Regions from separate parts of the Citrobacter sp. LST-B2 genome, predicted to be linked through region 1. Evidence: predicted binding sites of a transcription regulator. Region 1 holds the regulator's gene; the other holds the start of a gene.
The links. Region 1 encodes Fur, which represses iron uptake genes when iron is present. Its sites were predicted from a motif close to ATAATAATGAGAACNACTATCAA; they were not measured.
Positions count from the first base shown of each region.

Region 2: a site for Fur is predicted at 2,357-2,379, ahead of bfd (bacterioferritin-associated ferredoxin). Genes of this name have one in related genera too.

Region 1 covers NZ_CP192598.1:1,560,780-1,565,207, forward strand. Annotated here, with positions in the region: gene tcuA (FAD-dependent tricarballylate dehydrogenase TcuA) at 1-770, opposite strand, end outside; gene tcuR (tricarballylate utilization LysR family transcriptional regulator TcuR) at 868-1,794, opposite strand; gene fur (ferric iron uptake transcriptional regulator) at 1,927-2,373, opposite strand; gene fldA (flavodoxin FldA) at 2,654-3,184, opposite strand; gene ybfE (LexA regulated protein) at 3,334-3,627, opposite strand; gene ybfF (esterase) at 3,756-4,428, opposite strand, start outside.
Region 2 covers NZ_CP192598.1:449,174-453,601, reverse strand. Annotated here, with positions in the region: gene rplC (50S ribosomal protein L3) at 1-390, opposite strand, end outside; gene rpsJ (30S ribosomal protein S10) at 423-734, opposite strand; gene ACQ0PY_RS02095 (prepilin peptidase) at 1,113-1,595, shown strand; gene bfr (bacterioferritin) at 1,579-2,055, opposite strand; gene bfd (bacterioferritin-associated ferredoxin) at 2,128-2,322, opposite strand; gene tuf (elongation factor Tu) at 2,504-3,688, opposite strand; gene fusA (elongation factor G) at 3,759-4,428, opposite strand, start outside.

The sequences.
Region 1 (4,428 bases):
ACGCGGGTACAAATGCCGCCGTCGTACAACGGGGCCCGGGCATCAATCGCTACACAGTGGGACTGAGACGGATCGCCGATAATGTCAGCACCGGCATCGATCATAAACTTGAGCAAGACGCCCTGATTAAAGCGGGTGCCGCGAATGAGGAAGTTATCGGCTGGCCATTCGCCACGAGCGTTCTCTCCCCAGGCGTCGCGCAGCCATTCGCGGTTGGATTCAAATCCACCGGCGGCGAGTACGCAGGCTTTCGCCTCAATGCGCTCGTGACCTGCCAGGGCTGCGATGAATTCGCCGTTGCGCAATTCAAGTGCCTGTACCGGCGTGTTGTAGCGAATCTGTACCCCCAGCTTTTCTGCGCTGCGGTAATAGGCGTTCACGAGGGCTTTACCGCCGCCCATGAAGAAGGCATTGGTACGCGCCACGTGCAGCGCGCCAGAGAGCGGAGGCTGAAAATTAACGCCGTGCTGACGCATCCAGTCGCGACACTGGGAAGAGGTCCGGATCACCAGTCGCGCCAACGCTTCATTGGTATTGCCTTCGGTGACACGCCAGAGATCCTGCCAGAACTCCTCTTCGGGATAACTCTCGACCAGCACATCCTGTGGCGCATCGTGCATACAGCGTAAATTGCGCGTGTGTTGGGAATTCCCGCCGCGCCATTCCCGGGGCGCAGCCTCTAACAGCAGCACGGAAGCTCCTGCCTCACGGGCGGTTAAGGCGGCACATAACGCGGCATTACCACCGCCAATCACCAGTACATCAACCATCGTCTACTCCATTACCATTTAACTATTTGTTAAATTTGTAATTGAAATGTATACGTGCTGATTGTATGGGCGCTATGACGAATAGCTAAAGAGGGGTTTAGGGAGCGTAAAGGGTTGCGCCCGGCCAATGACCGGTTTCAACGAGTTCACGCATGACTTTTGTGAGTATTACGCGGGCTGCAAGACCGGCAGGGGTGAGTTCATCGTCCGACAGACTGACCAGAAAATTGGGGCGGCTGAGGACAGGATTATGGACGCCGATCACTCTTAGCGCTTCCCTCTCAAGATGCGAAATGGCTGCACCGGGTTGCAGCGTGGCGCCGAGTCCGCTGCCAACGGCGCGCATCAGTAACGTCAGGCCGTCAATTTCCGTGGCAATATCGACCTTCAGTCCGTGTTCCTGACAGATGGCTTCCAGTCTGCCACGCAGGCCGTGTCCCTGGCTTGGCATGATCAGGGGAATATTCGCCAGTTGAGCAGGCGTTATGGTGTCATCCGGAATATCCACCAGCAGCTCGTGTGTGCCAATCAGAAACAGGCGCTCCTCAAGAACCGGTCTGGCGCTCCAGCGCAGGATCTTCTCTTTTTGAAACACGACCGCCAGATCAATCTGGCGCGTGTTGATCATCCGTTCCAGATTACCCGACAGGCTTTCCACCACGTGCAGGCGAACGTCGGCGTAATGTTCCCGCATGGCATGAATAAACGGTATTCCCAGGATGGAGGCGGTGCTGGGGGCCATGCCGACGCTGACGTGTCCCGAAAGACGCGCCTCGCGAGCGGCCAGGATCGCATCATCGGCGTGGCGTAGCGCCAGTTGTGCCTGCGAGTAAAAGGCCAGACCAGCGTTAGTGGGCGTGACGCCGCGCGTGGTTCGCTGCAACAGGCGGATCGCGAGTTCGTTTTCCAGCCGCGTCATCTGCTGGCTCAGGGCGGACACGCCGATGTCGAGATCGAGCGCCGCGCTGCCCATACTGCCGGTTTCTACAATACGGACAAAGTAACGTAGCTGGCGAAGTTCCATTTCGATTCTCCGGACGAAGCAGGGTAAGATATTTTACATTAAAGCAACATGCAGGCAGAAGAAAGCGCTGAGTAGGGAATGGCAGGCATAAAAAAAGCCAACCGGCAGGTTGGCTTTTCAGAATAATGCAGATTATTTCGCGTCATGCGCGTGTTCGTTTTCGCGGCAATCGCCTTCAGCGCAGTGGCCATAGAGGTAGAGGCTATGGTTCGTCAGACGAATGCCATGCTTCGACGCGATCTCACGCTGGCGCGCTTCAATAGACTCATCGCTAAATTCGATCACTTTGCCGCAATCAAGGCAAATCAGGTGATCGTGATGATGCTGCTGGGTCAGCTCGAAAACGGATTTGCCGCCTTCAAAATTGTGGCGGGTTACGATACCGGCGTCATCAAACTGGTTCAGCACGCGATACACGGTCGCCAGACCAATTTCTTCACCCATGTCGATCAGCCGTTTGTATAAATCTTCCGCACTGACGTGATGGTTATCCGGTCCCTGAAGAACTTCCAGAATCTTTAAACGTGGAAGCGTTACTTTCAGGCCAGCCTTCTTTAATGCGGTATTGTTGTCAGTCATGCGGAATCTGTCCTGTTGCTAAACGATTCACTTCATACAAGAAGTGACAGAAATTGCACTCGGGATAATGCGTTTCATTATAGGACTGCCGTGTCTAAATGAAAACTGCAAGCCTCTGGCAAATGTTAATAAATAGTCGGTATTGCCTGGAAATGAGAGCGCCACCTAAAAACTCCCGCACATTGTACAGGGATGGGCAAGAAAGTTACAAATTTGTAGCAATTATTTTGATTGGTTCTGTCTATTGATGCGGCGCAAACCTTGTCTGCGCCGCCGTACATCAGGCGTTGATGATCTCATCAAGGTGCAATTCTTCAGAGATCTGCTTCACCCATTTTTCCACGCGCTCGGCGGTCAGTTCCGGCTGACGGTCTTCGTCAATCGCCAGACCGACAAAATGGTTATCATCCGCCAGACCTTTGGAGGCTTCAAAATGATAGCCAGCGGTCGGCCAGTGACCCACGATGGTTGCACCGCGCGGCTCAATGATATCGCGGATTGTGCCTAACGCGTCGCAGAAGTATTCTGCATAATCTTCCTGATCGCCACAGCCGAACAGTGCGACCAGTTTGCCGTTAAAATCGATGTCTTCGAGGGTAGGGAAGAAGTCGTCCCAGTCGCACTGCGCTTCACCGTAGTACCAGGTTGGGATGCCAAGCAGCAGAATGTCATAACTTTCGAGATCTTCCTTGCTGCTTTTTGCAATGTCATGCACATCGGCAACGTCTTTACCAAGCTGTTTTTGAATCATTTTTGCGATATTTTCGGTATTCCCGGTGTCGCTGCCGAAAAAGATGCCAGTGATTGCCATGAGTAAAGTAACCTCTTGAAACTTATTGAAATGGTGGTGGCGAATTGCCCACAGATAAGGGCAATCATAGCAGAACAGTCAGGTATGCGGAAATAGCAAACGCATACGAGTGCACTCCATGCTACACGAAAGTGGGAGAGAGGATAATTTCAGGCGAGATCCTGGCCGCGTAGCGTTGCCAGTTGGGCCATCAATATCTCTTCGATCAGTTCACTGCGGCTCATCTCTCGGGATTCCGCCAGCTCATTCAACGCGTCAACAGCTTCTGCGTTGAGTTTGAGTTCGACACGCTTAAGACCGCGAACTTTGTCGCGTTTGAGTTGATTACGCTTATTAATGCGCAGCTGTTCATCGCGTGAAAGCGGATTGGTTTTCGGTCGTCCCGGGCGACGCTCGTGCGCGAACAGATCTAGTGTCGTACGGTCCGTTTGTTCTTTGGCCATGATATTGGTGACTTCGGGGAAACAATCAGCCAGGCCTCTGCCCGGATGGATAGCGCGCCATCATACATCAGCGAATGAGGCGCGCCAACGTTCACACGCGTAATCGCGCACGGACGCTGAGTTTTTAATCAGTTAGCTGTTTCATTAAGATAACGACGGATGGCGCGCAACACCGCCTCCGGTTTTTCGGCATGCACCCAGTGACCGGCCCCGGCAATCACATGCGCACGTGCTTGCGGAAACTGTGCCAGTAAATCGTCGCGATACGCCTCGGTGACGTATGGGGAGTTGCCGCCGGGGATAAACAGCGCCGGATGATTCCAGGCGGGAATTGTCTCCCAGCCGACGATATGCGGATATTGTTCCCACAGTACCGGCACGTTGAAGCGCCACTCGCCGTCAACATACGATTTCAGCAAAAATTGAATCACGCCTTCTTCATTAAGATGTTCGCGCATGACCGCTGCCGCCTGCTGGCGAGTTTTTGCCGCTGATGCCGTCACCGCGTTGATAGCCGCGAAAATTTCGTCGTGGCGGCGGACATGATAGTCCACCGGGGCGATATCGATAGCCACTAAGCGATCGATGCGTTCCGGAGCCAGCGCACTGAGCGCCATCACCGCTTTACCCCCCATCGAGTGGCCAATGAAGGTGGCTTTTTCGAGGTGTTGCGCATCCAGCGTATCCAGCAGATCCTGCGCCATCGCCGGGTAGTTCATCACTGGGTCGCGAGGAGAGAGACCGTGGTTACGCATATCGACCTGGATGATGTCATGGTCGTTCACCAGATCACGAGCAAGC
Region 2 (4,428 bases), 1.1 Mb from region 1:
CTGGGTACGGAAGTTCCAGCGCTTAACGGTACCTGCGAAACCTTTACCTTTAGAGGTACCGGTTACGTCAACTTTTTTAACGTCAGCAAACAGTTCAACGCTAATGCTCTGACCAACAGTGAATTCTTCACCATCTGCCAGACGGAACTCCCACAGGCCGCGGCCAGCTTCTACGCCAGCTTTAGCAAAGTGACCAGCTTCCGGCTTGGTTACACGGTTAGCTTTTTTAGCACCCGTGGTAACCTGAATAGCACGATAGCCATCGCTAGCCAGATCTTTAACCTGAGTAACGCGGTTTGCTTCAACTTCGATTACGGTTACTGGGATAGATACGCCATCTTCAGTGAAGATGCGGGTCATACCCACTTTTTTACCGACTAAACCAATCATTGTATCAACCTCTCAATCGCTCGATGACCTGATTAACCCAGGCTGATCTGCACGTCTACACCGGCAGCCAGGTCCAGACGCATCAGAGCATCAACGGTTTTTTCAGTTGGCTCAACGATGTCAACCAGACGCTTGTGAGTACGAATCTCGTACTGATCACGCGCGTCTTTGTTGACGTGCGGAGAGATCAGAACGGTGAAACGCTCTTTGCGGGTCGGCAGCGGGATCGGACCACGGACTTGCGCACCAGTGCGCTTAGCAGTCTCGACGATTTCCGCGGTTGATTGATCGATCAGACGATGATCAAACGCTTTAAGGCGGATACGGATTCTTTGGTTCTGCATGAGACCAGAGCTCCAATTATTTTATAAACGAAAATGATTACTCCTCAGACCCATTACGATTGATGGGAGAGTGTAACCGTTCTTACGTAGCTCCCCGATTGGGAGCATTGTTAGACAGCCAAATCGGCTATCCGAGGTTCAGATCGAACCTGCCGTCAATTAAGACAAGCCCGCGCATTATACGCAAATATCAGTCTGAAGCAAGTGTCGCGTAGATATTAAACACTTCGCGCGTAATGCGAACAGGGTTCCGGGATTGTATGTTGTGAAAGAAACACAGCGGATTTACTGGAAAGCATCCCGCAATACCCATAATAGCGCCTTGCTCCCTTATCAACCTTCTTTAAAGTAACGCCATGGTTGATGGAGGATGACACGATGTCTGCTGCCCTACCCTTTCTGCTGCTGTATACCGCATTGTCTTTGACTCTGAGTTTCTGCGATATGCGCAGCAGACGACTGCCGGACCGGTTTACCTGCCCGTTGCTGTGGGGTGGATTCATCTTTCACCTGTGCATCATCCCGACACAACTTGCCGATGCCGTATGGGGCGCCGTCGCGGGTTACGCCAGCTTTGCCTTTATCTACTGGAGTTATTGGCTGCTTCGTAAGCGAGAAGGACTCGGCTATGGTGATGTGAAATTCCTTGCCGCACTAGGTGCCTGGCATGGGTGGATGTTTTTGCCTTCATTAGTCTTTTGGGCGGCGCTACTGGGGTGTTTCGGTATCGTGGTTGTGGGGATAGTGCATGGAAAATCGGCATTAAAAAACCCGCTGCCTTTTGGGCCATTTCTGGCAGCTGCGGGTTTCATCACCGGATATTGTCGTCTCACCTCAGGGGCGATTAGCTGGTCACTTTGATTTGCGACTGCAGATAATTTTGCAGGCCAATTTTCGAGATGAGATCCAGTTCTGTCTCCAGCCAGTCGATATGTCCTTCTTCATCCGCAAGGATTTCGATCATCATATCCCGGCTGACATAATCATGAACGGTATCGGCATAGGCGATAGCTTCACGTAAGTTTTTCGCCCCTTCGAGCTCTAACCGAAGATCGGACTGCAGCATCTCTTCGACATCTTCGCCAATCCCCAATTTGCCGAGATCCTGTAGGTTCGGGATCCCTTCCAGAAACAAAATACGCTCAATATATTTATCCGCGTGTTTCATTTCATCGATGGATTCATGGTACTCGATCTCATTGAGGCGAGTCAGGCCCCAATTTTTGAACATACGTGCATGGAGAAAATACTGGTTGATCGCGACAAGCTCATTTCCCAATAGTTTATTGAGATAATTTATGATTTTAACATCACCTTTCATTTTATTGTCCCTCCGCTTCCACTCTCCAGAGCATAGATGGGGCTACAGGGATGTCAAAAAAAAGAGTGTGACTCAGGCGATCTCTTTAAATTCTGGCATTTGCATTAATTCATCCTGCATGACTTCGCGTGCCGCACGAACGCATTTACCGCATTGATTTCCCACAGGAATAAACTTGCGTAACTGCTGGAAGGATTGAGGATGAAACTGACGTACCGCCTGGCGAATTTTTTTATCACTTACACCATTACACAAACAAACGTACATGATCGCTCCCGTTCAATTTCTGCGCAAAGTGTAAATGAGAATAGTTATAATTACAATAGCACAATTATCTCTGCGTAACGGGAGCGGAGTTAAAATTGCGAAGAAATGTGACAAGACAAATAACGGGCAGCAAAAAGGGCGCCGAAGCGCCCTTTTTAAGTGCAGAACTAATGAGTAATTATTAGCTCATTACTTTAGCAACAACGCCCGCACCTACAGTACGGCCGCCTTCACGGATTGCGAAACGCAGACCGTCGTCCATCGCGATCGGGTGGATCAGGGTAACAACCATTTTGATGTTGTCGCCCGGCATTACCATCTCAACGCCTTCCGGCAGTTCGATGGTGCCAGTCACGTCAGTTGTACGGAAGTAGAACTGCGGACGGTAGCCTTTGAAGAACGGAGTATGACGGCCGCCTTCGTCTTTGGACAGGATGTACACTTCGGATTCGAACATCGTGTGCGGCTTGATGGTGCCCGGCTTAGCCAGTACCTGACCACGTTCGATTTCTTCACGTTTGATACCACGCAGCAGAACACCAACGTTCTCACCCGCACGGCCTTCGTCCAGCAGTTTGCGGAACATTTCAACGCCAGTACAGGTAGACTTGGCAGTCTCTTTGATACCAACGATTTCAACTTCTTCGCCCACTTTGATGATACCGCGTTCTACACGACCGGTAACAACGGTACCACGACCGGAGATGGAGAATACGTCTTCGATCGGCAGCAGGAACGGCTTGTCAATCGCACGCTCTGGTTCCGGGATGTAAGAATCCAGGAAGCCAGCCAGTTCGATGATTTTCGCTTCCCACTCTGCGTCGCCTTCCAGCGCTTTCAGAGCAGAACCACGAACGATCGGGGTGTCGTCGCCCGGGAAATCGTACTGAGACAGAAGTTCACGAACTTCCATTTCTACCAGTTCCAGCAGCTCTTCGTCATCAACCATGTCGCATTTGTTCAGGAACACGATGATGTACGGAACGCCTACCTGACGACCCAGCAGGATGTGCTCACGAGTCTGCGGCATCGGGCCGTCAGTCGCAGCAACAACCAGGATCGCGCCGTCCATCTGCGCAGCACCGGTGATCATGTTTTTAACATAGTCGGCGTGGCCCGGGCAGTCTACGTGTGCGTAGTGGCGAGTCGGGGTGTCATATTCAACGTGAGAAGTGTTGATGGTGATACCACGAGCTTTTTCTTCCGGCGCGTTATCGATCTGATCGAATGCGCGAGCAGCACCGCCGTAGGTTTTAGCCAGTACGGTAGTGATTGCAGCAGTCAGGGTAGTTTTACCGTGGTCAACGTGGCCGATGGTGCCGACGTTAACGTGCGGTTTTGTACGTTCAAATTTTTCTTTAGACACGGCTATATTCCTTACTATAGCGCTCTCCCCTTGTGGAGAGAGCACGGGACTTAGGTTTTAATCCTGTGGATTATTTACCACGGGCTTCGATTACGGCCTGAGCAACGTTGTTCGGTGCATCATCATACTTCAGGAATTCCATAGTGTATGATGCGCGACCTTTGGTCAGAGAACGCAGCTGAGTTGCATATCCGAACATTTCAGACAGCGGAACTTCAGCGTGGATCTTAACGCCAGTGACTTCGGATTCCTGACCGCGCAGCATACCGCGACGACGGCTCAAGTCACCGATAACATCACCGGTGTTTTCTTCCGGCGTTTCTACCTCAACCTTCATGATTGGCTCAAGCAGAACTGGTTTAGCTTTCTTAAAGCCTTCTTTAAAGGCAATAGACGCAGCCAGTTTAAACGCCAGTTCAGAGGAGTCAACGTCATGGTAAGAACCGAAGTGCAGACGAACACCCATATCAACAACCGGGTAACCTGCCAGCGGACCGGCTTTCAGCTGCTCCTGGATACCTTTATCAACGGCAGGGATGTATTCGCCAGGGATTACACCACCTTTAATGTCGTTGATGAACTCGTAGCCTTTCGGGTTAGAACCCGGCTCCAGCGGGTACATGTCGATAACAACATGACCATACTGACCGCGACCACCAGACTGCTTGGCGTGTTTACCTTCGATATCGGTAACTTTCGCACGAATCGCTTCGCGGTAAGCAACCTGAGGTTTACCGACG